2 linked regions of the Undibacterium sp. 5I1 genome follow. Each later gene encodes a partner of the first gene's protein in a complex. Links are inferred from orthologs where the notes say so. Each region holds a gene or a part of one and is shown on either strand. Other genes may lie near its edges.

Region 1 (16,552 bases):
CGTACATCATTCGGATCTGATTTGTATAACAACGATAAAATCGTGGCATTAATACCGACTGACTTACCGGATCCAGTCGTACCTGCCACCAGCAAATGCGGCATCTTGGCAAGATCAGCAACTATGGCATTACCACCGATATCTTTACCCAGCGCGACCGTTAAACTGGACGCACTGTCGTTGTACACTTTGGAGCCAAGAATTTCGGTTAAACGTACGATCTGGCGCTTGGGATTTGGCAGTTCCAAACCCATATAATTCTTGCCGGGAATGGTCTCAACTACTCGGATCGATGTCAGCGATAATGATCGTGCAAGATCACGCGCCAAGCCAACAATCTGGCTACCTTTAACACCGGTTGCTGGATCAATTTCATAACGAGTAATCACTGGTCCCGGATAGGCCGCAACGACTTTGGCGTCAACACCAAAGTCCGACAGTTTTTTCTCAATTAAACGGCTGGTAAATTCCAGAGTTTCTATGCTAACAGTCTCTTGCGTCGGCGGTGCATCATCCAGCAACGACAGTGGCGGTAATTTGCTGTCTAACATATCGCTAAACAGCGATACCTGACGCTCTTTTTCTACCCGTTCAGATTTTTGTACGCTGATGATTTGTGGTTCTATACGTATAGGTGCCGCCTCAATAATCTTGGCTCTTTCAACAATAACGACCTCTTCACGTTTGACGGCGGCCGTTTGCCCGACCTTACGATCTTCACGTGCAGCATACTTGTTACCTATAAAAACAAAGACCGTTTCTAAAGCAGTACCAATTTTCTCGGCAATCTGCAACCAGGAGACATGAAAATATAAGCTGATACCCAGCGCAAATAACAAGAGTAATAGCAAAGTTGATCCGGTAAAACCAAAGGCCGCAAAGCTAGTGTTTCCGATCAATTCACCCAGCACTCCTCCTGGAGCTCGTGGCAATTGTGCCTTGATTGAATACAGCCGCAGGTACTCGATTCCCATACTGCCAGCCATCAGCAGAAAAAATCCGCCTGTCTGTATAAATTTTTCATAACTATGTTCAGCGTCTTGTTCTGCATTGACTGCCAGACGATTCGTTAGCTGGCGATAATCCTTCCAAACCAAACGGCATAGAACAACGCTCCACCACCAAGCAGATAAGCCAAAGATGTATAGAAATAAATCTGCAAGCCAGGCTCCCACTTTGCCGCCGACATTGTGGATTTTCGGGACAACACTGGCGTGCGACCAGGCGGGATCAAGTTTGGCGTAAGTGAATAAAATTAAAATCAGATAAATACAAAGCGCCGCAAAGAGTATCCAGCGTGCTTCGATAAGCAAAATTACTAGCCGATTTGGCAACGGCGGCGCCGGCGTTTTATCGCGGTTGCGGGTATAAGGTTCATTGTTGGAAGTAGTCATAGTGCACAATCAGCAGCCCATTACAATCAAGTTCAATCAAAATCAATCAAGTCAAACGTACATTCAACACATATTAAACACTCATAAGATAGCATGTATGACAAGTGCCGCCAATCAGGCATCATCTTAGAACCGTGCCGACTCAGGGCAAATCAAGCAATCGGCTGGCTATTCAATCAAAAACGCTTATTCGTCTATAATCTTGCCTAGGTAAAGTAAGACTTATTCGTGACGGATAAGTAAGAAGCTAAGATGAAAGTTAAATACTAAAGTCAACTGCTAAATTAGATGGTCGTTGGCTAATAGTTAGCTAATATTCATCAGCTAATACTACGCCAGCATATATGATTGAAATTTGCTGTTCCGTCGCAATCTGCAGCTTAGTTTATAGCCTCTTAAGGCAATTTAAATAGCATCAACTATGCCGATTGCCATCATCATTCAATTTATTTTCTCTCGGGTCAGCTTATGTCAACTACCACTCCAAAACATGCACACGTATTGATACTCGGCTCTGGCCCTGCTGGCTACTCTGCGGCTGTGTACGCGGCACGTGCCAATTTAAAACCAGTATTGATTACTGGTGTAGAGCAAGGCGGTCAATTAATGACCACAACAGATGTCGAGAACTGGCCAGCAGACCCTATGGGTGTGCAAGGGCCAGAATTAATGCAACGCTTTCAACAGCATGCAGAACGTTTTAATACTGAAATTATTTTCGACTACATCCACACCGCCAAATTGACTGAAAAGCCGATCCGCCTGATCGGTGACCAGGCTGAATATACCTGCGATTCACTGATTATTGCGACTGGCGCATCAGCACAATATCTCGGCTTACCTTCTGAAGAAAGTTTTATGGGTAAAGGCGTATCTGCTTGCGCGACATGTGATGGCTTTTTCTACCGTGGCAAAGAGGTTGCGGTAGTTGGTGGTGGCAATACTGCAGTAGAAGAAGCGCTGTATTTATCTAATATCGCCAGTAAAGTGACTGTCGTACATCGTCGTGACAAATTCCGCGCAGAGGCTATTTTGATTGATCGGCTGATGGCAAAAGTAGCCGAAGGTAAAATCGAAGTTAAATGGAATCACACATTAGATGAAGTAGTAGGAGATAGCTCTGGCGTGACTGGCATTAAAATCAAATCCAGTATTGACGGCAATGTGAGCGATGTCACCCTGCATGGTGTCTTTATCGCCATTGGTCACAAACCTAATACCAGCATCTTCGAAGGTCAACTCGATATGCATAATGGCTATATCAAGACTAAAACAGGTCTTGAAGGTATGGCGACAGCTACTAGCATCCCAGGTGTATTTGCCGCTGGCGACGTGCAAGATCATATCTATCGCCAAGCAATTACTAGTGCGGGTACGGGTTGTATGGCAGCCTTAGATGCACAGCGCTATCTCGAAGATTAATTGCAATTTAAAAACCATTCTTCAGCCTGTTGGCTCTTTTAGTCCTCGCTTATGCCCAGCTCCTTAAAAAATTTTGCTGATCTGAAAAATTTAGGTCAGCAATTAAAACAGCAGGAAGAAGTGCGTCTGCTGCAAGAAGCTGAGCGCAATAAGCGAGAGAAACAAGCGAAGCTGGAAGCCAATATTTTCCGCAATAGCATAGGTGAGGTGGCGCCACTGAAAACGGTGCCCAAACACATAGTTCAAGCGGCACGCCCGCAACCGATTCCATTCCAGCATATTGCAGATGAGCGCGCTGCATTACAAGAATCTATATCGGATGAATTTGACGCCATCACCTTGCTAGCCACCGACGATGGCCTAAGTTATACCCGCGCAGGTGTTGGCAGTGATGTCGTCAAAAAATTACGTACCGGCCATTGGACTATACAAGCGCAACTAGATTTGCACGGTTTGCGGCGCGATCAGGCGAGAGAAAGTTTGGGCGAGTTTTTGCGGAAATGCCAGCGCAATGAACATCGTTGCGTGAGGATTATTCATGGCAAGGGACTAGGTTCAATCAACAAAGAACCCGTGTTAAAGAATAAAGTAAAAAACTGGTTGATACAAAAAGATGAAGTACTAGCATTTAGCCAAGCCACCGCTGCAGACGGTGGCTCTGGCGCATTGATTGTCTTGCTCAAATCTTAGTACTCAAATCTTAGTTGCTCAAATCTGGATTACTCCAATTTCAACCCAAGAATTTTAATTCAAGAATTTGCCATCTTTAGTGATTACAGTCATATCAACGTATTTTGATCCGTTGTGACTAGTTGGCGAAAAATTCACATCAAATCCGCCGACATCATAATTGCTCGTATTAATTGTCTCTAAGGAGGAGATCAATTTCTCACGCGACAAACTACGACCTGCACGGCGTAAGCCCTCTACAAATACTTTGGCGGCAATAAATCCCTCCAGACTGGAAAAATTCAAATCCTTAATGCCCGCTTTTTGCATGACTTTGGTGTATTCATTGACCACGGGCGTTGATGCTTTCCAAGGGAATGGAACTACTTGCGAAATCACGGTACCAGGGCCATCCGTACCTAAAGCATCTGCCAAGGCCTGGCTACCGACAAAAGATACGTTATAAAACTGTCCGTTATATCCTTCTTTGCGCATTCCTTTGATGTATGCCGCGCATGAGGAATAAGCACTAATCTGGATAATTACATCCGGACGCTTCGGCAAAATCTTAGCAATCGCCTTACTCACGTCGGTGCTATTACGTTCTACGGTCGCGGTTTCTACCATTTGCACGTTCATTTTTTTCAGCGCACGTTCTACACCAGCTAAACCAGCCTTTCCATAAGCATCGTTCTGATAAAAGACAGCGATATTTTTAAGACCTGTTCTGACTAATCGCTCGACCAAATGCTCAGTCTCATCAAAGTAACTTCCGCGAATATTAAATATCTGACGATTTAAGGGCTCGCGCAGCGACTGTGCGCCAGTAAAAGGAGCAAAGAAAGGAACTTTAGCTTGCGTAAAAATAGGCAAAGCTGCGTTACTGGTAGGCGTACCAACATAGCCAAATAAGGCGAATACATCCTCATTTTCGATGAGTTTTTTAGTATTAGCAGCGGCTAAATCGGCCTCGTATTTATCATCCATTTTGATGATTTCAATTTTGCGCCCGTGCACACCACCAGCAGCATTGACCTGATCAAAATAAGCCTTGGCACCGGCGTGCAATTGGATGCCCAGTTGTGCAGCAGGACCAGTAAAAGCAGCCGATTGACCTAGTGTGATTTTTTGATCCGTAATACCCTGATCCGCTGAAGCAGGTAATACGATGGTAGAGAGAGCCGCGAGCAGCGACAAGGAGAAATAACGACGTAAAGTTTGCATGATTTACCTGTTTAATCCAATTTAAACAGCATCAGAGCCGGTTTCACCTGTACGGATACGTATCACCTGCTCGACATTTTGTACAAAAATTTTGCCATCGCCAATTTTGCCTGTATGCGCTGCTTTAATGATGGCATCAACGATGTTATCGCAGATATTATCATCAACTACAACCTCAATCTTGATTTTGGGCAAGAAATCTACAACATACTCAGCGCCACGATATAACTCGGTATGTCCTTTTTGACGGCCAAAACCTTTAACTTCAGTAACGGTTAGACCTGTGACACCGATATCGGCCAATGCTTCGCGCACTTCGTCTAATTTGAACGGTTTAATAACTGCGGTGATTTGTTTCATGTTGTCCTCTTGAAATTTTATGTGATTTTATTGTTTTATTTTCTAACTATTTAGTCACGGAATTTTGATGTAATAGGATAACGCCAGTCACGCCCAAATGCACGATGTGTAACACGTATACCGACTGGCGCCTGACGACGCTTATATTCGTTAATTTTGATCAAACGAGTAATACGTTCAACATCTTCTTCACGATAACCAGCAGCAACAATATCTGCTCTGCTTTGATTCTCCTCCATATACCGCTGCATGATGCCATCGAGTATCTCGTAAGGAGGTAAAGAATCCTGGTCTGTCTGGTCAGGTCGTAACTCGGCTGATGGCGGACGGGTCAATATACGTTCAGGGATGACAGGTGATAAACGATTACGGTAAGCACACAAACGATATACCAATGTCTTGGCAATGTCTTTAATCACAGCAAAACCACCCGCCATATCGCCATATAAAGTGCAATAACCGACTGCCATTTCACTCTTATTCCCGGTAGTCAGGACGATGGAGCCATATTTGTTCGATAAAGCCATGAGAATGGTGCCGCGAATCCGCGCTTGAATATTTTCTTCCGTCGTGTCCTCTGCTAAACCAGCAAACTCCTGACTTAAGGTATCTCGAAAAGCACTAAAGCAGGCGATGATCGGAATTTCATCATAGCGTACACCCAAACCCTGCACCATTTCGCGCGAATCTAGCCAGGATATGTCAGCAGTGTAAGGTGACGGCATCATGACTGCTCTGACTTTATCAGCACCCAAAGCATCAACCGCAATTGCCAGAACCAACGCAGAATCCACTCCACCAGACAAACCCAATACAATACTAGGAAAACCATTCTTACCGACATAATCGCGCACACCTAAGACTAATGCCTGATAGACCTGCGCCTCTATCTGTGTATCTATCTGTGCATCTGGACTGGCGCCATTGATTACCTCCTGTGGTGCTAGCATTGGCGCTATTGGCATTATGGGCGCCGCACCATCAAATTCAACAATCTGCAAATCGGCTTCACAATGTTTTAGCTGAACACACACTTCGCCAGCCTGATTCATCACAAATGAATTGCCATCAAAAATTAGTTCATCTTGTCCGCCTACCAGATTGGCATAGACCAAAGACATACCTTGCGACGTAACATTGGCACGCATCACATCAAAACGTTGATGCTGCTTACTCATATGATAAGGCGATCCGTTAGGTACTAACAGCACTTCTGCACCAGCGTTTTTTGCAATCTTCGGCGCAGTAGGCAACCAGGTATCTTCACAGATATTCACACCAAACTTGATGCCCTTCACTTCGAACACGAAGGCATCGTGACCGGATGAAAAATACCGTTTTTCATCGAATACCATATCGTTTGGCAAATCATGTTTGTAATAGCTACCGATCACCTCACCGTTGCATAAAACGGATGCGGCATTCAAACGCACACCATCATTTTCGGCAGGATGTCCTATCAAAACATGCATGTCTTTTAAAACCCTCAAGCTCTCTGCAAGAGCGAATAAGGTCTCGCGCGTTTTTGCGTAAAATGCACTACGCAATAATAAATCTTCTGGCGGATACCCCACTAAAGAGAGCTCTGGCGTAACGACAATGTCAGCGCCTTGTGCAGCAGCTCGCTGAGCATAATCAAGAATTTGCGCGGCATTACCAGCAAGATCGCCAACAACGCTGTTCATCTGGGCTATTGCAACTTTTACTGTCATAGTGGCTTGTAGTAAATTTAAAAGAATTTGAAAATAAGTCTGAAGAACTAGGTCTCAATAAATTAATCTAATAAGTTGAGTTTGAATGAACAGGGATATCACGAGCATCATGACTGAAAACCAGCACGACCGGATCCAAGAAGATCTTCAAGAAAGTTCACATTATCGCACGCGTATCGTGACTTCATTGTCCGATGTCGGCGAGGCGCAGTGGAATCATTTGCTCAGCCTGCAAACTACTAGTAATCCATTTTTATCTTACGCATTTCTGCACGCATTGCACGAATCTGGATCGGCATGCGCCAATACCGGTTGGCAACCGCGTTATATAACATTATGGGATGGCGGCATCTTAGTCGCTGCAATGCCTTTATATGAAAAAATGCATTCTTACGGTGAATATGTATTTGACTGGGCCTGGGCTGATGCCTACCAGAGAAATGGCTTTCATTATTATCCCAAATTACTCTCGGCGATTCCATTTACGCCGGTCACTGGCGGTCGTCTGCTAGCAAGAGATGTGCATACACAAATCGCTTTATTGAATGCTCTCAAGGATATTCAAAAAACGGGAGAATACTCATCTACCCATATTCTCTTCCCTCCCATAGAAGAGGCTCAATTACTACAAGCTGCGGGTTTTCTATTGAGAAGCGGTGTTCAGTTTCATTGGATCAACCGGGATTACTATGATTTTGAAGATTTTCTGTCTCAAATGGAGCAGAAAAAGCGTAAAAATATCCGTGCCGAACGACGTAAAGTAAGTGAGGCCGGCGTCCAGTTCCGCCAGGTTGCAGGGTCAAATATGACAAAAGACGACTGGATATTTTTTAAGCGTTGCTATGACCACACTTACTCCGATCATCATTCCTCGCCCTATCTAAACTTAGATTTTTTTCTGAGAATAGGCGCAAGTATGCCCGCTAATTTGAGACTCATTTTTGCAGAACGTAACGGCAAACCCATCGCAGCTTCTTTGTTGGTGCATGACGACGATACGCTGTACGGCAGATATTGGGGTTGCCTGGAACATGTACCTTGTCTGCATTTTGAGACCGCGTACTATCAGGCAATAGAATTTTGTATAGCAAAAAAAATTAAGGTTTTTGAAGGCGGTGCGCAAGGCGAACATAAAATGGCACGTGGGTTTTTACCCCAAAAAACTTGCTCAGCACATCATTTGGTTCAGCCAGAATTTTTTGACGCAGTTGCGCATTTCCTCGAGCGCGAAACCGATGGCATAGCGCACTATTTTAATGAACTGAATGACCGGATTCCATTTAAAAATCTAAAAAATTAACTGTGATAGGAAAGACTTGAAATTCTTCCTTGAGCAAGGCATCCTGTATAGATGACTCCATTATCCTCAACTCACCCAGCGTCTAAGCAAGGATTGCCAACGCGTCGTGTCGGGCGCTTCTATCTGACAGACAAGCTGGGCAAAGGGTCAAATGGTGCCGTCTTTCTGGGACATGATCCTGTGATTGATCGCCCGGTCGCAATCAAAATACTTGGCACTAGCCACGGGATTGCAGACAAAAAACAACGCGAACAGCAATTCATTAACGAAGCACGCGCTGCCGGACGCTTATCTCACCCCAACATTGTGACCATCTATGATGCCTCCAGTGAAGGCGGCACAACATTTATTGCGATGGAGTTTTTACAAGGACAAGATCTGCGTGAGTTACTCGCTAGCGGCAAACATTTTGATAATATTGCGACCACTACTATTATTCACAAAATTGCCGAAGCGCTCGCGTATGCCCATGAGAATGGTGTAATTCATCGGGATATCAAACCTGCCAATATTTTTATCCTGCCAAACCAGCAACCGAAAGTAGTTGATTTTGGGATTGCCCGTGCACCGAATAGAATTTTAACCAATCCCGACAATCCAGCACAAACCTTATTCAACAATAATGTGCTCGGTACGCCAAACTATATGTCACCAGAACAGGCCATGAGCCAGCAAGTGAATGCACTGACCGACGTGTACTCGCTAGGTGCAGTGATGTATGAGATGTTGACGCAACAAAAACCGTTTCAATCCAACGACATTGACAAACTACTCAATCAAATCGCTCATAAACACCCAAGATCGCCATCAGAATTAAATCCTGCTGTCCCTAGCAGTTTGTCTGCGGTTGTAATGAAGGCCATGCAAAAAGCGCCTGCGCAACGCTACCGTAGTGCCGCTGAAATGGCTCAAGCTTTACATAAAATATTGGAAAGAGATCAACGCCTTAAACGCAAACGTAAACATGCTGGTACTGCGGCTGATACATCAAAGGAAAACATTGGCGATGAGAGGAAAATTTCTTGGTTGAGCTGGATTGCAGTACTAATCGCATTAGGAATTTTTGTAGCTTATTTTTTTAATGTAAAGCCTTAGACTGCTGCTAGCTATACAGTCAGCTAGATCATTAAGACTTGTGCACAATTGCCCCAACAAGGCGCAGGACAAAGGCAGTAATTTAGTGAGGCGAGAAGCTGCAACGTAGCTGAACTATTTTGCGCAGCCCCGCACAATTTAACTCAAGGCATTACTGATATACTCGTAGCATGTATATCTTAGCTCGCCAGAATTTTGTTGGGCAATAGAGCATTTTTTACAGAAATATGGGGGAGTATATTAAACCCAGATTTTTCCATCTTCGTAAAGAGGGTCTGTATTTTTGAAAGTATGCAAATATTTTGGAATGAAAAAGTCACAAAAAAAGCACATATATATGTGCTTTTTTTGCGATTAAATTCGTTGACTCAACTACCGGACCTAATCCTGTTTCAATAAAACCAAACACAAATTAAAGTTTGCGAAAGTTTGCAACGCCTTCCATGATTTCAGCTTTCGCATCTTCAGGGCCGCCCCAACCTTCGATCTTAACCCATTTACCTTTTTCCAGATCTTTGTAGTGCTCAAAGAAATGCTGAATTTGACGCAAACGCAATTCATTCATATCTTCTGGTTTTTGCCAGTGGGAATAGATCGATAAAAGCTTATCTACTGGCACTGCTAACACTTTGGCATCATTGCCGGCCTCATCCGTCATCTTCAGCACGCCGATCGCGCGGCAACGCACTACTACGCCCGGCAGCAGAGGAAAAGGTGTAATCACCAATACATCCACCGGGTCGCCATCACCCGCGATTGTTTGTGGCACATAACCGTAGTTACATGGATAGTGCATTGCAGTACTCATAAAACGATCAACAAAAATCGCGCCAGTTTCCTTATCAACTTCATACTTGATTGGATCGGCATTCATCGGGATTTCAATGATGACATTAAAATCATTCGGCAAGTCACGGCCAGAAGGAACGTTATTTAAGCTCATATTGCTCTTTCAAAATAGAAGTCAAAAGTAAATCGGGTTGGATTATAGTCGTTTTTATAGACGCTTCGATAGCTAATTAGCTAGTCACTCACGCTCAGCAAGCAGTCCGCAATCTTCAACGAACGTTATGGCTAAAGCATAGTAGCAATTGCGCATTGACGATAATGTTGCGCAGCCTCATCAGCTTGCCCTAAAGCCTCGTGCAATTGTGCCAGCTTGAGATTAGATTCTCTTACGGTTCGGGACTCTGTTGCATCAGACAATGCCTGTTCCATATGACGTTGCGCCTTACCCCATAATTTTTGCTTAAGGCAAAGAGTACCTAAGGTTAAGGCCAGCTCTGGATCTGTTGGACGCTGTATCGTCCAGCGCTCACAGTGCTCAATCTGTCCCAATAAAGCGACTGAGCCTTCGCTTGCAGCAGCGTCGCGATAAATCCGCATTAATCTGTCATCCCACTCTTCAGCGACCGTCTTTTCAACGATCACTCGCGCATCCTCATGCAAGCCCCGTTCATTAAACGATTTAGCTGCGGTAAACGCGACGAAGCGATTTTTCCGGTCATCGGCAGGGATTTCGTACCAAACCCGACGTAGTGATTCTGCATCATGTCCGTGATCAGTCAGCAAATCCTCATAGGCCAATTCACGCAAACGATTCGATAAAGCCGGATGCAGCGCGCGGTGTTTATCTAAAGTCCGAACTAGTTTTAATACTTCTGGCCACTTTTTAGCTTGCTGATTCGCTTTTAGTGCCCAGCGCAGTACTTGGATATGACGTGTACCACTTGCGTGCAACTCTTTCACAGCGTCAAGAGCTTGTTCTGCTTTGTGCTGATCAACCAGTAACTCAGTCATTGTGACCAAGCGAGCCGTTTTATAAGTCATGTCGGCTTCGGTACTTGCGAACCAGGAATCACGGCGTTCGAACTGGCCCATATGATGGGCTGCTCTGGCCGCAATTAATGCAGCAACCGCGGCATTATCTGGCAGTTCAACAGCACGCAATGCTGCTTTTTCTGCATGACCAAAACGCCCTTCAAATAAAGCCTTTAATGATTCTCTTAAGGCCTTATTGCCATCCCGTTCTCGCTTACCTTGACGATACATAGCCACCTTACGCGGCATTTTTTGCGTGGTAACAATGGTGCGCATCACCAGATACAGCACGACAAACAAAACCAGTGTCAGGAATAAGAAAAAATTGAGTGAGATATCTATTCTGTAGGGCGGATAAAAAAGCACTACGTTGCCGGGGTTATAGCGGGCACCAACGGCAAGACCAACTGCCATGGCAAAGAGAATCAGAAGCCGGATAAAAAGACGCATATTCTTATTGAACCTTAGGGCTTCACTTTGTAGTTACGAACGGCATTCAAGCTCTCCGCTAATGTGGGCATTTCTATAGACAAGTTACTACCTTGTACTTGTCTCAATAAAGCTTGCACTGATTGGGTTTGCTTCGCTCGTGTATCAAAATATTTAGTGATGGCATCTTGCGAAGCAATCAAATCATTGCGAAACATACTTTCATTACGCGACAACAATGCTAGTCGCGCATTTAACAGCCGCAACTTAAGATTTTCTCTGGCAAAGTAGCTTTGCGATGGTGTCAGCAATAACGCATCTGGCGTTTCAACATTACGGACTCTGATGAGTTGCTTAACTTCGTTCCACATCTCGCTGGAAAAACTTTGCCATGCATCTTCTGCCCGCATTGTCCAGGAATTTTCAGGAATTTCATCAAGAGCGACTTTTTTACCATTTTTCAACAGCGGCACGGGAGATTTTGGCAATACTCGCAGAGGTGCTTTTGGTGGTGTCGCAGAAACAACTGATTTTTCATCTGCCCACAATGGAATATGATCAACTTGCGCGATGACACTATCCAGGCGCAAAGCGATGCCTGTCAAATCGAGAATCGGCAAAGACTTCAGCTTATCGGTATCTTTGGCAATCGCACGGCGGATATTAATAAATTGCGGTTTGTCCGATTTAGCCAGGCGGCTATCTGCATTTTGCAAAGCGATTAAAGCACCTTGGACATTACCGGCCAATTGTAATTGCTGGCTAGCCGTCGAGAGTACCTGCTCGATTTCTGCCAATGCCCATTCGTCACGATTTTTGGATAAGTCTTGATACAGTTGATCCAGCGCTAATTGCTGACCTTGTGCCTCGACCTGCTTGCCTTCCAGCAGCGTCACTTTGGCCTGAATTTCCTTCGCGGACTCTTGTACCGTTTTTGCCAGTACTTTAGTTTCGCTGGTCGTACTCTCCGCGACTTGCAAACGCTTAGCAACCTCTTCGCGCAAGTTGTTTATCTGATTTTGTGAAGTCCACCAGTTGGCAGCCAGCAAAATCGCCAATACGCCGGATAACACATAAGCAGGTTGCGAAAACACTGGACCAGGCGCTTTTGCCGGTTCTGACGATGCGGGAGGTGATACCTGAGTTACAGGGAGTTCTGTCGATTTATTCATCGATATAGTGTCGGATGGTGATTGCTGATCATTCATAGACGAGATTGTAACGCGACAAGCAGGTGTTCGTCGCCAGAACCTGTGAGAGTAATTGATTGGAAACCACAATTCTTTGCAGTTTCTGCGATACGGGCATGTGGCAGTATCAAATGCTGTTGTTGCAATTTTGCCACGATTCCATGAAAACCAGGCTGCTGCTCTAACTGTTTAGTCCAGGACAGCAAAGTTTGCAATGCCTCAGAGCTAGTGATAACCCATTGATTTTGCGTTTGCAAAAGTCTGCCAAGCTGATCTTGTCGCAACGATGTAAATTCGGGTGCCGTACGGCGATACGCTGCAATTTGGGCTACATCAATCCCCTTTGATCGCAGAGCATCGGCCAATAATTCGCGTCCGGTCTCACCTCTAATAATTAAAACTTTTTTATGGCGCAGGGCATCGATATCTAATTCGTCCAATAAAGTCTCAGAGTCAGTACGATCCGGGTTGTGGGGATAATAAATTGTGGTGTTGGCAGTCGTGATGCCAAGCTCATCTAATGCGGCCAGACTCCCGGCACCCATCACGGCAATTGGTATTTTGGCAGACCAGTTGTTTTTTAAACGGACAAACGTCGCCTGAATTGCGTTGGGGCTGACGAAAGCCACCAGAGCGTAAGCCGACAAATCGGCCAACAGACGATCGAAAGCGCTGTAATCCGTTAAGGGGTGAATCTCCAGCAAAGGAAAACGCACCACAGTCCGCCCCATCGCCGTAACTCGTTGCGACAAAGACTCTGCTTGGCTTATCAGGCTTATTGGAATTATCGGGCTTAGAGAGCGAATAGGACGGGTGACAATGACTGGCATATCAGGCATATCAGGCATATCGTACATACAATTGCCTCGCTCTACTGTTTAATTTGCTGATCAATCTTACTGGCTTTTCGCAGAAAAATCTGTCGTAGCCTCTTTCTTGCAAGCCACCAAGATAGCCTCCGCATCTTGTGCCGACAAGGCTTGCGCCACTTGCGCGCCTAATAGCTGGGCAGTTTCTATGCTATTGACTGCGCCACTGACAGCGGCACTGGCGATCCTGCTGCCATCTGGCATTCCTATCATTGCACGCAAGTGCATGATGCCATCGCTTATCGTTGCAAACGCGGCTAATGGCACCTGGCAGCTACCGCCAAAAGCTTTAGAAACAGTCCGCTCAGCGCTGACTGCCTGGGCAGTTAAATCGTGATTTAAAGGTGCTAACCATGTCATTAACTCTGCTCTGTCATCTGGTACTTCGATTGCCATCGCGCCCTGTCCCGCTGCTGGCAAGCTATGTTCCGGTTCCAAAAAATGACGGATTCTGCCCGGCACACCCAATCGTTTTAAACCTGCTGCTGCCAGAATAATTGCTGCATATTCACCGTTGTCCAGCTTACGCAAACGCGTATCCAGGTTGCCGCGTAAAGGACGAATAATCAAATGCGGGAACCGAGCCGCAATCAAAGCCTGACGACGCAAGCTGCTGGTACCAACGACCGCGCCGTAAGGCAAAGCATCCAATCCGGCATAGTCATTTGACACAAACGCATCACGTGGATCTTCCCGCTCCAATACCGCAGCCAACGCAAAACCCTCAGGCAAATCCATGGGTACGTCTTTCAGCGAATGTACCGCCAAATCAGCACGTCCCTCTGCCATCGCCACCTCTAGCTCCTTCACAAACAACCCCTTGCCACCGACCTTGGATAAAGCTCTGTCAAGGATCTGGTCACCACGCGTCGTCATACCTAGAATCTCGATAATGCAATCGGGATAAAGTAATGCTAAGCGGTCGCGCACATGTTCTGCCTGCCACATAGCGAGGCGACTCTCGCGCGAAGCGATGACCAATTTAGTTGGATGATTCGTGAGATGGGATGGGTTCAAGACTGACCTTCAGTGAAATGGTGCCGAATTTTATCACGCAGCTCTCGCCACTTGGGATTCAAACTTCACTCAAAACAGAGAAGAAAATCATCGAAGTATGAATACAATCAGTCAGAGAGAAAGATATACAAGAAGCAATATAACGTGTGGAATTCCGAGCTAACTTGACAAAATATTAGGGCTGGCGGCATCATGACGCAACACAGCACGCAGTCTATTGTCATGCCGCCTCACTGCGCGGCATTTTTTATGCGCAGATTCAACATAAAAATCGGTGCTCTCGACATTGAAGGCATTAAAAAACACTGCGGACGTAATAAATGTTATTGAAAGCGAAATGACTAATATTTCCGAAAATACGCAAAAAGAGTAGCGGCTAGCAACGACAAATCTCCATAAAACCGAGCAAATTACAGTACAGAATAAACAGAGCACACTATGAGCGATACCACTACAACTGCAGCATCCAATGCAACATCCGCCGCCAACTCTGACGTTACGTCAACAGCACCTCGTGCCAGCAATAGCGTGCCGGAAGAAGGTAAACAACATCTGATTCTGACTGGTGACCGCCCTACCGGTCCATTGCATCTCGGCCACTTTGTCGGCAGCCTGCGCAATCGGGTTAAGTATCAGCATGAATATCAGCAATACATCATGCTGGCCGACGCGCAAGCCCTCACTGATAACATGGATGATCCCGCTAAAGTCCATAACAACGTGCTGGAAGTCGCGCTGGATTATCTGGCGGTCGGGATTGATCCGACGAAGTCGACTATATTTATTCAGTCACAAATTCCTGAGCTAACTGAACTGACTTTCTACTACTTAAATCTGGTCACGGTCGCGCGTCTGGAACGTAATCCAACGATCAAACAAGAAATCGTATTACGTAATTTTGAACGCGATATCCCTGCCGGTTTCCTGACCTACCCAGTCAGTCAAGCCGCGGATATCACCGCGTTTAAAGCCAGTCTGGTACCGGTCGGCGAGGATCAGATTCCGATGATTGAGCAAACCAACGAAATCGTGCGCCGCTTCAACCGTCTGGCTAAAAAGGACATTCTGGTTGAATGTCAGGCGCTGGTACCTGAGATTGGTCGTTTACCTGGTATCGACGGCAAAGCCAAAATGAGTAAATCCCTCGGCAACACCATCAATCTCGGTGCAACACCCGCAGAGATCAAGGCTGCGGTCAAAAATGTCTACACCGACCCTCTACATTTACGTGTAGATGATCCTGGTCATCTGGAGGGCAATGTCGCTTTCATTTACCTAGATGCATTTGATATTGACAAAATCGCTCTGCAAGAAATGAAAGATCACTATGTTCGTGGCGGTTTGGGCGACAGCAAAGTCAAGGCACGATTAGAAGGCGTTTTGCAAGATTTACTCACCCCCATCCGCGCCCGCCGTGAAGAGTTCGCCAAAGATCGCGGGCAAGTGTTGCAGATGCTCAAACAAGGTACCGAGCGAGCGCGTGAAGTTGCCGCCAGAACCACCGATGAAGTCAAAGCAGCAATCGGTTTGAAGCATTTTTAATTCAGCTGGATAAAACTTGTGCGGGCGATAGAGAAGTTCACTTGCTTTTTGTTATCTGCACAAGTTAAATCATGCATAGATTTAATATACTCCCCCACAATTTATTAAAATATGCCTTAATGTCCAATGATTACCTGGACAATAAAATATACCCTCCATCAGTATATATTTAAACTAAATTAATCAAACACCGGGAAACACCTAAGGGAGCGCTGAAAAGTGTTAAGAATTTTATGAGCAGCCCTCCAAGTTCCGCCAATATTCCTAGCCTCCCTAGTCTTCGTAATTTACCCAGCCTTCCCAAGCCCAGCTTGCAATCCGCCCGCGCACTACATCTGGCAGCACAAGGATTACTTCAATCTCCACGAAAAAAAGCCAGCAAACAAGATGTGCTGGCACAAATTCGTCAAATGGCAGCGCTGCAAATCGACACCATCAGCGTGGTTGCACGCAGTCCGTATCTGGTGCTCTGGAGTCGCCTCGGGCCTTACCCGCAAACCTGGTTAGA
Region 2 (16,397 bases), 340 kb from region 1 along the record:
CTAGATGGTTGGTCCAACGGTCAGTGGATAGTGACAAAAGGACTGAAGGGTGGCGATCGCGTGTTGGTCGATGGTTTTATCAAAGCCCATGAGCCTGGTATGACCGTTACACCGGTGCCGCTGGCTGCAAAACCCTCTGGAAGCGCAGGATCATCAGCGCCGACGTTAGCACCAACGTCAGCACCAGCCCAAGTTAATACCAAGCCCGCTGCAGAAACTGCCAGTGCTAAAGCTGCTCAATAAGTAGCACCACAAATTTAGGCGCAAGGATTACTCATGTTTTCAAAATTTTTTATTAACCGGCCAATTTTCGCGACGGTATTGTCGTTGATTATTGTGCTGGCTGGCCTGGCCGCGTTGCGGGTCTTGCCAATTTCTCGTTACCCGGAAATTTCTCCGCCGGTAGTCAACGTTACTGCCAATTATCCAGGTGCCTCTGCTGAAGTAGTAGAGCGCACCGTCGCTGCACCGATCGAAGAGCAAATCAACGGCGTAGAGCACATGTTGTACATGAGCTCTACCTCTTCCGCCGACGGTCGTGTTTCTATCGATGTGACTTTTGAAGTCGGTACGGATCTGGATATTGCCGCAGTTAACGTCAACAACCGGGTACGTCAAGCGGACGCTAAGTTGCCGCAAGAAGTACGTCGTCAAGGTGTCACCGTGTCTAAGAGCTCGTCTAACTTCTTAGTGGTTGCAGCTTTGTATTCACCAGACAACCGCTATGACTCTTTGTACTTGTCCAACTACGCAACACAAAACGTTTTAGATGCGTTGAAACGTGTTCCAGGTACCACTAATATTCAAATTTTTGGTGCCAAAGATTATGCGATGCGGATCTGGATGCGTCCTGATCGTATGGCGCAATTAGGCGTTACCGTCAGCGATATTTCTAATGCCGTTGGTGAGCAAAATGCCCAATATGCTGCGGGTAAAGTCGGCGCACCGCCAAACAATACTGAAGAACTGACCATGACAGTAACCGCTAAAGGGCGATTACTGGAGCCGGCTGAGTTTGCCAATATCATCGTTAAAACCGATAAAAGTGGTGCCTCTGTCCGCATCAAAGACGTAGCACGGGTTGAATTAGGCTCCAAAGATTACAACTTAAATGGTCGTGTGAATGGTCATCCATCAGCCAACATTGGTGTCTTTTTGCAGACTGGTGCAAACGCATTGGATACACGCAAAGCTATCGAAGCAACCCTGCAAGATTTGAAGTCTAAATTCCCAGAAGGTATGGAATATGCAACGCCGTATGACACCACACCGTTTGTGACCGAATCCATCGCTGAAGTGTTAAAAACTTTGGGCGAAGCCATGGTACTGGTCTTCATCGTGGTGTATTTGTTCTTGCAAAGCTGGCGTGCAACGATCATTCCAACTCTGGCAGTACCAGTGTCATTAATCGGTACGATGGCAGGTTTGCACTTGCTGGGTTACAGCATCAATACCCTGACTTTGTTCGGTATGGTGCTGGCGATCGGTATCGTTGTCGACGATGCGATTGTGGTGCTGGAGAATGTCGAACGTTTAATGAACGAAGAAGGCATGACACCAAAAGATGCAGCGATTGAAGCGATGCATGAAGTCACTGGTCCAGTTATTGCGATTGTTCTGGTATTGGTTGCAGCGTTTGGTCCGATTGCTTTCCTCGGTGGTTTAGCAGGCGAGTTGTATCGTCAGTTCTCCGTCACGATTTCCATCGCTGTGGTGTTGTCCGGTATTGTTGCCTTGACCTTGACGCCAGCACTCTGCGCGATCTTGTTGAAGCCAGGTGCGGAACAACATAATCGCTTTTTCACCTGGTTTAACGGCGCGTTTTTACGTCTGACTAAGCGCTATACCAACGGTGTTACTTTCTTCTTGCGTCGCTCGGTCTTAGGTGTGATGGTCTTCGGTGGCATGCTGGTTGTGACGGGCGTATTGTGGAAAACCGTACCCGGCGGATTGGTACCGGATGAAGATCAAGGTTACTTTATCGGTGCTGCCATCATGCCTGAAGGTACGTCTTTAGCTCGTACGGATGCCATGGTCAAGCAAGTAGAAGAAATCATGAAAACCAATAAGAACATCGATACCACCTTCGCTTTGGTTGGTCTGGATTTCTTAGGTGGTGGCGGTTTGAAATCTTCTGCGGCAACCATGTTCTTCCCGTTAAAACCTTGGGATGAACGTACTCAGTCGGCACAGCAAATGGTCGGTGAAAGTTTTATGAAAACAGGCCGTATCAAAGAAGGTTTACCACTGTTCTTCAGCCCGCCAGCGATTCAAGGTCTGGGACAAACTGGTGGTTTTGAGTTCTATATGCAAAACAAAGGTGAGGGCGGTGTAGAGCGTCTGGCCAAGCTGTTACCAGCGTTGCTGGCAGAAGCCAATAAGCAGCCTGAACTGGCTGGCGTACAAACTCTGTGGCAAGCTAATTCACCGCAGCTATATGTGGATGTGGATAACGATAAAGCACGCTCGATGGGAGTTGCTCTCTCAGATGTTTACAATACTTTAGCCGCGACCATGGGTAGTTACTATGTCAATGACTTCAACAAAAATGGTCGTACCTACACCGTTCAGTTGCAGGCAGAAGGCCAGTTCCGCGCCAAGCCAGATGATATCGGCAGTATGTATGTGCGCTCTGCTACCGGACAAATGATTCCTGTCCGCGCTTTTACGACCATACGTTTTACGACAGGACCCGATTCGGTACAGCGCTTTAACGCTTTACCATCGATCAAAATCTTGGGTGGTGCTAAGCCAGGCTATAGCTCAGGACAAGCGATTGCTGCGATGGAGCGTGCTGCTAAAACGGTGTTGCCAGTGGATGTTTCCTACGATTGGGGCGGCGCCTCCTTCCAAGAGAAGCGTACTAGCAATGCTGCTGGCATCGCGATTGGTGCCGGTGTCTTGATGATCTTCTTGATTCTGGCCGCGCAATACGAAAAATGGTCACTGCCTTTCTCCGTTTTATTGGCGATGCCGTTTGGTATCTTCGGTGCACTGTTAGCGGTTTATTTGCGTAATTTTAACAACGACGTGTACTTCCAGATTGGTCTGGTGACCTTGCTTGGCTTATCTGCGAAAAATGCGATTTTGATTGTTGAATTTGCAGTGATGAAAGTGCATGAGGGCTATGCCCCGGTTGCTGCGGTATTGGAATCGGCACGCTTACGTTTCCGTCCTATTTTGATGACATCGTTAGCGTTTATCTTGGGCGTGGTACCACTGGCGTTTTCCCACGGTGCTGGTGCGGCGGCGCGTATGTCGCTCGGCACGGGTGTATTGGGCGGCATGCTGGCAGCGACTTTCCTGGCGATCTTCTTTGTACCTTTATTCTTTAAACTGATTAACGATAAGCGGTTTAAAACGACAGAGGAAGATTTCGAGCATCCGGTTCATATTTTGCACAATGCGCCACCTGCTGAACTGAAGAATTAAGAGGAACATGTGATGACATCAACTGTATTTAGATCCACACTCCGATCATCAAGATCAACACCAGCGCCTGCTTTATTGTCTAGCTTACGGCTTTCCGTGATTGCAGCGAGTCTGCTGCTAGCAGGCTGCAGCGCGATCGGACCTGATTATCAGCGGCCAGCATTTGATACGCCAGCAAAGCTCACGAGCGGTGTTACAAGCACTGGAAAAACTAGTGCAACGACCGATTGGCTGAGCTGGTGGAAGTCTTTCCAAGACCCTGTTTTAAACAGTATGCTGGATGAGGCAACTGCCAATAACCAGGATATTTTGCTGGCAGCAGGGCGGGTGGAAGAAGCACGTGCGACCGCAGCCTCAGCCAACTCCAATCGTTATCCTACGGTGGACGCGAATTTATCCGGCACAAAAAGTCGTACCAGTGTCAACTCCGGCAAATTGGTGCCCGGTGCCAATCCGATTGGTACCGATTATCAGATCGGTTTAAGCGCGTCTTATGAGGTGGATTTCTGGGGTAAGCTCAGTCGCGCCGATGAGGCTGCACGTGCCCGTTTGTTATCGCAAGAAGCCAATCGCGGCATGGTGATTAACACCTTGTATTCCAACCTGGCGCAAAATTACTTTGCCTTGCGGGCTTACGATGCACAAGTAGAACTGGCCGAATCGACACTCAAAACTCGTCAGGAAAATCTACGTTTGCAACAAAAACGTTTTTCTTCCGGCTCGATCGGTGAGCTAGATTTACATCAGGCAGAATCTGATACCGCCGCGACAGAGATTAGCTTGCTGCAAGCGAAGCAATCGCTGGCAGTCACAGAGTCTGCCATTGCCGTCTTGTTAGGACGTTCGCCCTCTGCAATTGCCAATCCGGTGATTGCACGAGGCAGTAGCATTGATAGCCTGTATCAGCAAGCGACAGTGCCAGCCGACTTACCATCGGATCTGCTTAACCGCAGGCCAGACATCATCGCTGCTGAACAAACACTGGTTGCTGCCAACGCTGATATCGGTCAAGCCAAGGCGCAGTATTTCCCAAGCCTGAAGCTGACCACTGGCTATGGCGACGAGTCGCGTGGCTTTAAGGATTTATTTAATCCAGCTTCTTTGCTGTGGAATATTGGAGCGAATATTGCACAACCAATCTTCCGCGCCGGCGCGATTGGCGCGCTGGTGTTCGGTGCCGAAGCGCGCAAAACGCAAGTCTTGGCGCAATATGTACAAAGTGTGCAAGGGGCGTTCCGCGATGTGCATGATGCGTTGGTCAACACGGCTGCCAATGAGCAAATTTACGCAGCTGGCAATCGTCGCGTCACCGCTTTAAAAGATTCATTGCGTCTGGCCGACTTGCGCTACAAAAACGGTTACAGCAGCTATCTTGATGTGCTCAGTGCTCAACGCGATTTGTTGCAAGCGCAATCGACTTTGATCGACACCCAGCGGGCTCATCTGGCTGCTGTTGTCAGTATCTATAAAGCTGTCGGTGGTGGTTGGGATAAGTCAGAGAAAATCGCAGCTAAGTAAATACGTAATTGGTAAAAAATGGGGGGTATATGGTAAAAATACCCTTCATGTCCATATATTTATTGGACATTAAAATATACAGTAGTGAGTATATTTTATGTTATCAAGCTTTCCCTTGGAGATGTGAGGTGTTGTTTGGAGCCCATTCAGACGACGCTCCATCTCTTTTTTTGTTTTTACGCTGGGATAGATTTTTCCGGTATTGCCAACTTGCTGAACGGAGACGGGGAGTTGTACAATTTCAGGCGAACTTGCATTTGCCTGGGTAACACGGTGTCACGGATTAGTTTTTTTTGCTACGTTGGTGACCTCATTCCATACAGAAAATGCCTGCCTACGCATGTGTCGGTACTGCTCCGCTGTCATACGGTTTCGCTGACACCGGAAGACATTGTTGATCGGGCCATGAGCCGATAAAAAGCGCTGAGCATGGCCCGATGATGTGAAGCGCCGCATCTGTCGTTCTCGTTGCCGCGTAGGTTGGTGCGAGAGTTCTGCACGGTTATTGAGGCCTTTGTGCTGGCGATGCTCGACACCCGGCATGATGTGCGTCTTCGCCGCGACATAACTCTTGAGCTTGTCGGTGATTAGCACTCGTGGTGGGTAACGTAAGCCCTTGAGAAGCTTGCAGAAAAAACGTTTTGCCGCTTGTCGGTTGCGCCGACTCTGCAACAAAATATCGAGCACATGTCCGGTCTGATCGACCGCACGCCACAGGTAATGGTGCTTGCCCTTAATCCCAGATTTTCCATTAGACCGCTACCACTTCGCAGAAACGCAGACGGCGTGCGGTCTTCAGAGGTATAGCACGACCGCGATTTGAGTGCGAGCGCTACAGCGACAATTACACCTTTGGCGAACTGCTTGGCGTTGTTGCTCCTCCTAGCAAGATGCAGCTTGCGTCGTCGTCGCGTCTAGCCAGTCAGTCCGACAAAGGCACACTTGTCTCTGTTCCAATGGAAAATCTGGGTTAATTGTTAGCACCACCTCGTCGAGATGCCATTTGTCTCCACGTTGCGGTTGACGCCGGCGAAGCTCATTGGCATAGCATTGGCCGAACATCGTCCATTGGCGGATCGTCTCATACGTGACGATGATGCCACGGCTGGCCATTAGTTCTTCTATGTCGCGAAAACTCAGCGCGAACCGGAAGTAGAGCCACACGACATGGCTGATGATTTCTGCTGGGTAGCAGAAGCCGCAATAGAGCAAAGATTTTTTCATCTCGCCACCTTACAATATCGCCCCGCCGCCCGTAAGTTGACAGTATCTACAAAATATATGAAGAATGAACGCTCGTAAAATAGACGAACCGCCTGCGAGATTGCAAGAAGTTTCGTTCTTGATTTGTCGTTCAAATGGTGCGTTGTAACGCACCCTACTCAAGCCCCACCACATTCTCCAGTACCGCCGCAATTCGCCCTGCCAGCGGCAACACACCGGGTTCATAATTTGACAGCACGACCACGGTATAACCAGCATCGAGATACATATCAAGATTACTGGAAATGCCGGGGAACTGCCCGCTGTGGCCCACGATTTTACCCAGCTTGCCCGAGCGTAATTCGAAGCCATATCCATAGCTGCCCTTGTCTGCACGGCCTGCGGTCTGGTCTTGCCAGAATAACTGGCGCGTTGCTGGCTTGAGCAACTTGCCAGTCTGAAGTGCATCCGCAAAGCGCAGCAGGTCTGGTGCGTTTGAGTAGCCTATGCCATAAGGGCCGCCGCGTACTGGTATCAGGACGGTGTTTTCTTTCCTGCTGGCTGTCGCACCTCGCGTGCTGATGTAGCCGGTGGCGAGGTTTTCTGTTCCCTCATCCCTGATATAGTTATCGGTACTATTCATGCCTGTCGCCAGAAACACATGCTGGCGTACATAGTCAAAATAATCTTGTCCCGAGACTTTTTCTATGATGACACCGAGGAAAAACATACCCATATTGCTGTACAAATAATTGCTGCCGGGCGCAAACTCCAGTGCCGCATCGCGTATAAATGGCTTGTAGTCAGCCAAGTTTCGCATGGCGGCCATCTGCATATACGGACCGTTGGTAAACTTGTTGGTAAAAATATTTCCCAGCCCAGATGTGTGCGACAGCAACTGGCCGATGGTGATTTTTTTCGCCACCTCAGGTGACAACCAGCTGGCATCCACATATTTGCTGACCGGGTCTGCATAGGACAAACGCCCCGCATCCGCTAGCTGGCCTATGGCAACCGCCGTAAACATCTTGCCGACCGAGGCGACATTGAAGATGGTATCCATCGTATTCGCCACATGATAACGCTTGCTGGCTTCACCACATGCTGCTTCGCTGATGACATGATTGCCCCTGGCGACGACATACACACCTGAAAATTCATCCTTGCTACAGACTGTGCTGAATAAGGCTTGCAACTTGTCTTTCAGTGCAGCTTCCACAGCGGGCGACAGAGCCGTGTTTTTATCTGTAATTGCATACGCAGCGGTTTGTCCGGCAACCTGGGATGACAATATCAAACTCAGTATGGCTGGCAGTGCATGGTATGGACGCATTAGTTTTCTTTTCGGGTGCATGGATGAGAAGCGGTAAAAATTTTGTTGACAGCTTTTGTTGACTGTAATTCATGACGTTGTCGATTTTATATGAGTATGCGGTATTGTCAACTTACGGGCGGTGGAGAAATTTTGTAAAGTAGCGTGATGAAAAAATCTTTGCTCTATTGCGGCTTCCGCTATCCGGCAGAAATCATTAGTCATGTCGTGTGGCTCTGCTTTCGGTTTGCGCTGAGTTTTCGCGACATAGAAGATCTGCTGGCCAGCCGTGGCGTCATCGCCGCTGAACAAACGCTGGCCGCTGCCAATGCTGACATCGGTCAGGCCAAGGCGCAGTATTTTCCAAGCCTGAAGCTGACTACCGGTTATGGCGATGAGTCGCGTAGTTTTAAGGACTTGTTTGATCCGGCGTCTTTATTGTGGATGTGGGCGCTGGCATTACACAACCAATCTTCCGCGCCCTCGCGATTGGCGCGCTGGTGTCCGGTGCCAAAGCGCGCAAAACGCAAGCCTTGGCACAATATGTACAAAGTGTGCAAGGCGCGTTCCGCGACGTGCATGATGCGCTGGTCAACACGGCTGCTAATGAGCAAATTTATGCGGCAGGTAGTCGTCGTGTCACAGCGTTAAAAAGACTCACTGCGTATAGCTGACTTGTGTTACAAAAACGGTACAGCAGCTATCTCTATGTACTCAGCGCGCAGCTTGATTTACAGCAAGCCCAATCGACTTTGACTGATACTCAGCGGGCACATCTGGCTGCTGTTGTCAGCATCTACAAAGCCGTCGGCGGTGGTTGGGATAAGTCAGAGAAACTCGCTGCTAAGTAACCGTTTAATTAAAATAAGGGGGGTATACGCCGAAAATACCCTTAATGTCCATAGGTTATTTGGACGTTAAAATATACTGTAGTGAGTATATTTAACCCAGAATTTCCATTGGTACAGCGACAAGTGTGCCTTTGGCGGATTGAATGGCTAGACGCGACGACGACGCAATCTGCCTCTTGCCAGGAGGAGCGACAACGTCAGGCAGTTCGCCAAAGGCACAATTGTCTCTGTAGCGCTCCCACTCGAATCGCGGTGGTGCTATCCCTCCGAAGACCGCATGTCGTCTGCTTTTTTTGCGAAGTGATAGCGGTCTAATGGAAAATCTGGGTTTACAGGTCGAATCAATCAGTTTCGCCTTTTAAAGGTGCGGTGCTAACCTGAATCACAAAATGAAAAAGCCATCCTTTAAGATGGCTTTTTTTAACTGAGATTCAAATTGAGACTAAGACTTAATTCCCACGACGCATCATTTCAAAAAACTCTGCATTGTTCTTAGTTGCCTTCATTTTGTCGAGGATGAATTCCATCGCTTCGATTTCGTCCATGCTATATAGCAACTTGCGCAAAATCCAGATTTTTTGCAATTGATCAGGTTTGATGAGTAACTCTTCACGGCGCGTGCCGGACTTGTTCAAATTGATCGCAGGGTAAGTACGTTTCTCAGCCAGACGGCGTTCGAGATGCACTTCCATGTTGCCGGTACCTTTAAATTCTTCATAGATCACATCATCCATGCGGCTACCAGTTTCGATCAGTGCAGTAGCGATAATGGTCAGTGAGCCACCTTCCTCTACGTTACGTGCAGCGCCGAAGAAGCGCTTCGGACGTTGCAGCGCATTTGCATCAACACCACCTGTCAATACCTTACCAGAGGCCGGAATGACAGTATTGTAAGCACGTGCCAGACGGGTGATCGAGTCGAGCAGAATGACCACGTCCTTTTTCATTTCGACTAGGCGCTTGGCTTTTTCCAGCACCATCTCAGCGACTTGTACGTGACGGGTAGCTGGTTCATCAAACGTCGATGCAACAACTTCACCGCGTACGGAGCGTTGCATCTCAGTCACTTCTTCCGGGCGTTCGTCAATCAGCAAGACGATCATCGTAACGTCTGGATGATTGGTGGTAATGGCATGCGCAATATGTTGCAGCATGACGGATTTACCGGATTTAGGTGACGCTACTAATAAGCCGCGCTGGCCTTTGCCGATAGGGGCGATCAGATCAATGATACGGCCAGTGGTGTTTTCTTCACCACGCATATCACGTTCTAATTGCAAGACTTTGTTTGGATGCAGCGGTGTTAAGTTTTCAAACAGAATACGGTGTTTGGAGGCTTCTGGCGCTTCGCCATTGACCTTGTCCACTTTGACCAGGGCGAAATAACGTTCGCCATCTTTTGGTGTGCGGACTTCACCCTCAATCGAATCGCCTGTGTGCAGGTTGAATCGTCGGATCTGTGAAGGAGAGATATAAATATCGTCGGTAGATGCCATGTAACTGGCATCGGGCGAGCGCAAGAAGCCAAAGCCGTCTGGCAATACTTCTAAGGCGCCATCGCCAAAAATTTGTTCGCCGGATTTGGCGCGTTTTTTCAGGATTGCGAACATAAGTTCTTGTTTGCGCATCCGTGCTGCGTTGTCAATGTCTAAACCGATGGCCATTTCTAGCAAGGCTGAGACGTGTAACGCCTTTAATTCTGATAAGTGCATGTTGAGTGTCCCGGGATGGGATAAGTAGGTGGGGGAGTGAACAGAGGTGAACTACAGGATGGTGTTTTTAGGATTTCTGCTATTTTTTGCCGCTTCTCATTATTTTTTTGAGAACGAACAAAAAATTGATTGTCGATTTGGTTTTTTAAATATCTTTTTAAAGCGCGTTTTTATAAAAACGTTTTTAAATCTAAATGAACGACGCCTTAACGCCGCTCATCTTTTTATAGCTGTGCATTTTACCTTACTTATCTAAGAATATTCTGTAACTTAAACTATCTTAAATATTGCTGTCGATAAATGCAGTCAATTGACCTTTTGCTAATGCGCCGACTTTTTGTGCTGCAGCAGCGCCATCTTTGAACAAAATCAAAGTAGGAATGCCACGAATACCAAATTTAGCTGGAACAGCTTGATTTGCATCGACATCCATTTTTGCAATGATGATCTTACCATCGTATTCTTTTGCTACTTCTTCCAGAATCGGGGCGATCATTTTGCATGGACCGCACCATTCAGCCCAAAAATCGACTAAAACTGGTTTGTCAGATTTCAACACGTCTGCTTCAAAAGAAGCATCGCTTACATATTTGATGTTTTCGCTCATGGAATCCTCATTCGAGGGAAAAATTAAAGGGGGTACAGCGCCACAGAAATAATAACTGAAATCGACTGGTAGGATCTTTGATCTACATCATCGATGATGACGCTTCCGGTAGAACAATTAATATCTGGAGGCGATCTGCACAAATTCAATGCTTTTGAACGGTGCAACACTGGATTCAGTGATGTCTAGTGGCAAACTACGCGTCAAATAATAACCTATTTTTTATAAAAGTGGGATCAAGCTCTGAAATTGCGTAGTCTGTCGCATAAAATGCGCTTATCTAAAGCTTGTCATTTACTAAAAAATCACGAAAATTCTTGAAACTCCATGCGATCTTCCACTGAGCTTATTGCGGCATCCGGCAACTTCTGGCAACAAGCTGCGCATCGCTTTGTACTTGATGTTGTGTCGCCAGCCTGGCCGCTGACATCGGCTAATGATTATTCTGCTGTGCGTGTTGTGGTGCCGACTTTTGAACATGCGCAATTATTTTTAAAAGCACTGGCACACGAGCTGCAGATTAATTTTATTCCACCTCGCATACAAACTATGTTTGCCTGGGTGGAGATGTTGCCGCCACAAACCCATAAAAGAGTCAGCGCACCGAGCGAGCGTCTGATGAGTTTGTATGCCGAGTTGAGGCAGCATGCCTGGCTAAAAAAATTATTTACTGCCAGACGCAATACGGACTTGCTGCCCCTGGCGCAGACTTTATTAAACTTATCGGATGAGCTGACGCAGGCCTTGTTAGCTTCCGTACTAGATGACAGAGAGCAAACGGCACAGCGCTGGCATACTGCCTTGGCACAGTTGCCGCAGCCAACGCAGAAAATCTTATCGGAAGAAGCGCAACTGGTCTGGACTATTTGGCAAAGTCAGTTGGATGAACATGACGCCATCGGACAAACGCATCAGCAATGGCTGCGTATTGCGCAGCAAGCGCAGGAACCTTTAGTCTGGATCAGCCCAACTGCACCGAACGCACTGGAGCAAGCGTTTTTAGATGTGTATTCTAAAAAGAAAAAACTCTTAATGATCTTGCTGGATTGGCGCGTCACATCCATTACGCAGCCATACGCATCTGCCTGGCCGAATTTATTTGAAGATGTTAACAGCGGCCCGCAGCAATTTACCCTGGATCAGGCCGACGTATCGCATATTCGCTTATGTGAGGCGAGTTCGCTTGAAGACGAGGCGCAGCAAGGCGCGCAGACTATTATTGATTGGTTACAGGCGGGTCGTCAGAGCATTGCAGTGATCGCACAAGACCGTGTGGTGGCGCGTCGTATTCGGGCCTTATTAGAAAGAGCACAGGTATTTGTTGCAGATGAAACTGGCTGGAAACTCTCGACGACCCGCGCTGCTGCCGCGATTGCCGCTTGGTTTGAGGTGGTTGCCACACGTGCCGATACGATGGCATTGCTGGATCTGTTGAAGTCGCCTTACTTACCTGGCGGCCTGTCTGGTGCATCTGCAAAAGACGCCGCTCGGACCGATGCGGTGATTGAAATGAATGCGAAGGCCGATGCGGTGATGCATATCGAACTGGCCTTGCGTCGCGCTAACGTTCTCGGTGGTTGGGAGGCGATTTTATCCACGCTGGATAGTAAGCCCGACGAGCGCAAATGGATCGCAGCGCTTGCGCGTCAGGCAGCAGGATTCAGCGGACGTAAAAGTATCTCTGATTGGAGTCGGGCAAGCATACAGATGCTTTACGAGTCAGGCATGCATCCGCAGTTGCAAGCCGACAGTGCAGGCTCACAAATTATTCAGTTATTGCAAGCGTTGACGGAGGATTGTCAGCAGATGGAGGCAACGTTCTCCTTTTCGGAGTGGCGTGCCTTTATTAATTTACAGCTGGAAAATGCACCTTATATCACCGCCAGAATAGATAAGCGCGTATTTATGTTGCCGTTGAATGGTGCTCGCTTGCGACGATTTGATGCGGTGTTGCTGGTTGGTGCAGATGCCGCACATTTGCCATCGCAAGCACAGGAAGTTTTGTTTTTTACCAATGCGGTCAGACGCGAATGTGGTTTGACGACCCGTGAGCAAAGGCAGCAACAACAGCTCAGAGACTTTACCGAGTTATTGCTATCCAATCCAGAAGTGGTTTTGTCATGGCAAGGTCAGCAGCAAGGGGAGCATAATCCTGTGAGTCCTTGGCTGGCGCAATTGAATCTGGCGCTGGAGCGCAATGGCAGCAAGGCGCTTCTCAAACATCATCCGATGTTGTCGACTGTGAATCTGCAATCAGAAACCCTACAACAACCACGCCCAGTCGCCGCTATATTAGCGCCAACTACCTTGTCCTCCAGCGGATATAGCAGCTTGCTCGCATGTCCTTATCAGTTTTTTGCCCGACGGATGTTGCGGCTGGATGCGCTGGATGAATTGTCAGACATGCCCGAAAAACGTGACTACGGCGATTGGTTGCACGCGATTCTTAAAACTTACCACGATCAATTATCGGGGCATCAGCCGGAAGACAGAATCCAATTGCTGAGAGATATTTCTACCCAACGTTTTGACGATATTTTAAAGCGCAGTCCTGCAGCCTTGGGATATAGCGTGCGCTGGAATAAAGTGATACCTGAATATGTCGCCTGGGCTAATCAGCGCGAGGCAGATGGCTGGCAATTTGAAATCGGTGAGGATTGGCGCGAGCGTACTTTGATCTGGTCCGACCAAGGTGAAAACGCGAACATCGTTTTGCGGGGAAGGATAGATAGGATTGATAAAAACCAAGACGGTGAACATGCGGTCTTGGATTACAAAACTAAAACACAAACCGCATTAATGAAACGTTTAAAAGAAGGCGAGGATCAGCAATTACCCTTTTATGGTTTGCTGGCAAATCAGACTGTTGCTGCTGCAAGCTATGTTGCTTTGGAATTAGACAAAGGCAAAATTGGTGCCGCCACCGCCGATAATTTTAGCGACTGGACGAATGTATTGGAAGTGGATATCAAAAGTAATATGCAGGCAATCAGAGATAACACACCACTGCCAGCACAAGGTACAGAATCGGTCTGCCAGTATTGCGAAATGCGTGGACTATGCCGCAAGGGAGCATGGTCATGATGTTATCGCCGATCTTGTCCCCGTTGTTATCCCCACTATTATCACCTTCGTCGTCCCATTCTTCACCAAACGACGATGTTCAAGCCTATGAAATTAACGGACATGGCAGCGACACTGTAAGCTTCACTGCCACCGCATGTAATCCACAATTGTCAGTAGTAGTTGAGGCTTGTGCTGGTAGTGGCAAGACATGGTTACTCGTAGCGCGTATGTTGCGCCTGTTGCTGGCTGGCGCTGAGCCGGGTGAGTTATTGGCGATTACCTTTACCCGCAAAGCTGCGCAAGAAATGCGTGAGCGCCTGATGGCACTGTTACGCGAGTTAGCCTTAGTTGATGAGACTGCGGCTATTCAATTGTTGACAGAACGTGGGATACAGCAAAACGATATTCCCTCAATGTTGCCTAAAGCGCGACGTCTTTACGATAAGATTTTATCCAGCCCGCAAGTGTTAGCGATGGACACTTTTCATAGCTGGTTTGGACGCCTGATCCAGTTAGCACCGCTGGCCTCAGGCGTGCCCCATGGCTTTAGTTTGCTAGAGGCAACTGCTGACTTGCAAAGAGAAGCTTATGCGCAGCTGATGCAATCCCTGACTGATGCCGAGAATCAGGATGTGCGTCATGCCTTATTACTCTTGTACGAAGAGTTAGGTGATTTCAACACCAAAAAAATGCTGGATGCATTTTTAGATAAACGTGCGGAATGGTGGGCATCCAATCAACATGGGCTTGAAGGCGATCCCTTGGATTGGCTGCGCGAGATTTGTGGCGCTGATGCAGAGGTCGATCCACGATTGGCCTTGTGGGATGATCAAGAACTATGTCAGCGTATTAATGCAATCGCATTATGTTTAGGGCAGGGTACCGCGACCAATCAAAAGCGTGCAACTGCGATAGAAACTGCTATGAGCACAGGTACGAACTTAGACAGCTTTGATGCCTTATGCCATGAGTTTTTTGGTACTGATGGCAAAAATAGATCCAATACAAAAACAAAAAATTTACTCATCGCAATCGAAAAATGGCTAGGTGCAGATAGTGTTGCCAGCTTTGATGATGAGTGTACTGTCATTGCAGAAACGCTTAAATTATTGCGTCGGCGTAGCGGTGAAAAAATGGTGCTCACCATTAATCAGGCCTTGTTTAAAGTCGGTGCAGCTTATCTGGAGTGCTATCAATCTTTGAAATCGGATCAGAGAGTATTTGACTTTGCCGATTTGGAATGGCAAGCCTACAGGCTTCTAAGTAACGAGGAATACGCAGCATATTTACATAGCCGGCTAGATGCGCGTTACAAGCATATTTTGCTGGACGAATTTCAGGATACCAATCCTTTACAGTGGGGCATCGTCCAAGCGTGGCTAGATGCCTATGGCAACGACGTGGCGCGGCCAACCGTCTTCATTGTTGGTGATCCTAAGCAGTCAATTTACCGTTTTCGCCGTGCAGAACCACGCGTGTTCTCTGCTGCAAGACAAATGTTGGCGCAGCATGGCGCACAACTGCTACGCACCAATCAGACTCGCAGAAATGCGCCCGAGATTGTGTCTGTCTTGAATGACAGCATGCGTCAAAATAAAATCTATCTGCCACAAACCAGCGCCTCTACAGCGATGGGTGAAGTATGGCGTTTACCCTTAATCAGTGCATCGATTAGTACGATGAATCAAGGTAAAGAAGATTCTGATATTAGCGGCGAGACTCAATCTTCAAACCGTACTTTACGTAATCCCTTCACCACGCCAATGATTGAAGAAGAGGATAGTCGTCGCATGGAGGAGGGACGTCAGGTCGCACAAGCTCTGCTATTGGCGCGGCAGCAACTGGGGAACTTACCTTGGTCAGAAGTCATGTTATTGGTCAGGCGCCGTACTCATCTGGCTGCGTATGAAAATGCTCTGCGTGAACTTGGTATTCCGTTTGTATCCAGCAGGCGAGGTGGTTTGCTGGAAGCCTTGGAAGTTGCAGATCTGATCGCTTTATTAGGATTTTTGATGACGCCGGGCGATAACCGTGCGTTGGCACATGTGCTGAAGTCGCCGATTTTTTCTGCGACTGACGACAACCTGATCACGTTAGCGCAGCGATCAGAAGCGTCGTGGTGGAAGCGTTTGCAAGCTAGTGCATTATCAGCATCAGCATCGGTGGTAGCGCAGGAAGTTTTTGTCCGGGCAGCACGGTTATTGCAAGACTGGATGCAAGCGGCACATGATTTGCCCGTACATGATTTGCTTGACCGGATTTTGCATCAGGGCGAATTGCTGTCGCGCTACGCACAGCTTGCTAGTCCGGCGGAGCGACATCAAGTCATAGGGAATATTCACGCCTTTTTAGAACTGGCGCTCAACATGGACGCGGGGCGCTATCCTAGCTTGCCTAAGTTTATTGCGGCCCTCAATGTGTTTAGAAATGGAGGGGAAGGCGATGCGCCTGATGAGTCGGCAGTAGATGATGCAGCCGACGCAGTAAGAATATTAACCATCCATAGTGCCAAAGGGCTAGAGGCATCAGTCGTTGTTGTACTCGATGCTAACCATAGCGAATCCGCCAAAGATCAGGTCGGCATCTTATGCCAATGGCCATTACAAGAAGGCGATGCCAGACATTTTTCTGTCTTCGGACGCAAGGATCAGCGTGGTGCAGCGCGGGATGCATTGTTCGCGCAAGAGGAGGCGCAA

The links.
Region 2: the proteins of trxB (region 1) and trxA are in contact, whole or in part, in a crystal structure (PDB 1F6M), measured with the Escherichia coli proteins. The link is inferred for Undibacterium sp. 5I1 from one-to-one orthologs.

Annotation. Positions count from the first base shown.
Region 1 is NZ_JAVIWI010000001.1:679,329-695,880, reverse strand. The notes cover bases 894-3,839. They hold trxB (thioredoxin-disulfide reductase), read left to right. Parts: upstream 894-1,862; coding sequence 1,863-2,816; downstream 2,817-3,839. Other genes in these bases: RGU72_RS02920 (ABC transporter substrate-binding protein), read right to left, coding at 3,561-3,839; RGU72_RS02925 (Smr/MutS family protein), read left to right, coding at 2,868-3,506; RGU72_RS02935 (DNA translocase FtsK), read right to left, coding at 894-1,394. In the rest of the region: more of RGU72_RS02935, read right to left, coding at 1-893; more of RGU72_RS02920, read right to left, coding at 3,840-4,709; RGU72_RS02915 (P-II family nitrogen regulator), read right to left, coding at 4,731-5,069; RGU72_RS02910 (NAD+ synthase), read right to left, coding at 5,120-6,781; RGU72_RS02905 (GNAT family N-acetyltransferase), read left to right, coding at 6,891-8,081; RGU72_RS02900 (serine/threonine-protein kinase), read left to right, coding at 8,133-9,176; ppa (inorganic diphosphatase), read right to left, coding at 9,589-10,119; RGU72_RS02890 (heme biosynthesis HemY N-terminal domain-containing protein), read right to left, coding at 10,251-11,447; RGU72_RS02885 (uroporphyrinogen-III C-methyltransferase), read right to left, coding at 11,462-12,598; RGU72_RS02880 (uroporphyrinogen-III synthase), read right to left, coding at 12,631-13,473; hemC (hydroxymethylbilane synthase), read right to left, coding at 13,513-14,502; trpS (tryptophan--tRNA ligase), read left to right, coding at 14,941-16,044; RGU72_RS02865 (winged helix-turn-helix domain-containing protein), read left to right, coding at 16,278-16,552.
Region 2 is NZ_JAVIWI010000001.1:341,066-357,462, forward strand. What follows is about bases 8,973-11,763. They hold trxA (thioredoxin TrxA), read right to left. Parts: upstream 10,636-11,763; coding sequence 10,309-10,635; downstream 8,973-10,308. Other genes in these bases: rho (transcription termination factor Rho), read right to left, coding at 8,973-10,028; RGU72_RS01495 (PD-(D/E)XK nuclease family protein), read left to right, coding at 10,963-11,763. In the rest of the region: RGU72_RS01445 (efflux RND transporter periplasmic adaptor subunit), read left to right, coding at 1-243; RGU72_RS01450 (multidrug efflux RND transporter permease subunit), read left to right, coding at 277-3,432; RGU72_RS01455 (efflux transporter outer membrane subunit), read left to right, coding at 3,445-4,950; RGU72_RS01465 (hypothetical protein), read right to left, coding at 5,833-6,174; RGU72_RS01470 (serine hydrolase domain-containing protein), read right to left, coding at 6,329-7,486; RGU72_RS21355 (hypothetical protein), read left to right, coding at 7,966-8,139; RGU72_RS01480 (hypothetical protein), read left to right, coding at 8,143-8,316; more of rho, read right to left, coding at 8,766-8,972; more of RGU72_RS01495, read left to right, coding at 11,764-13,719; RGU72_RS01500 (UvrD-helicase domain-containing protein), read left to right, coding at 13,695-16,397. UniProt on the Escherichia coli protein: Participates in various redox reactions through the reversible oxidation of its active center dithiol to a disulfide and catalyzes dithiol-disulfide exchange reactions.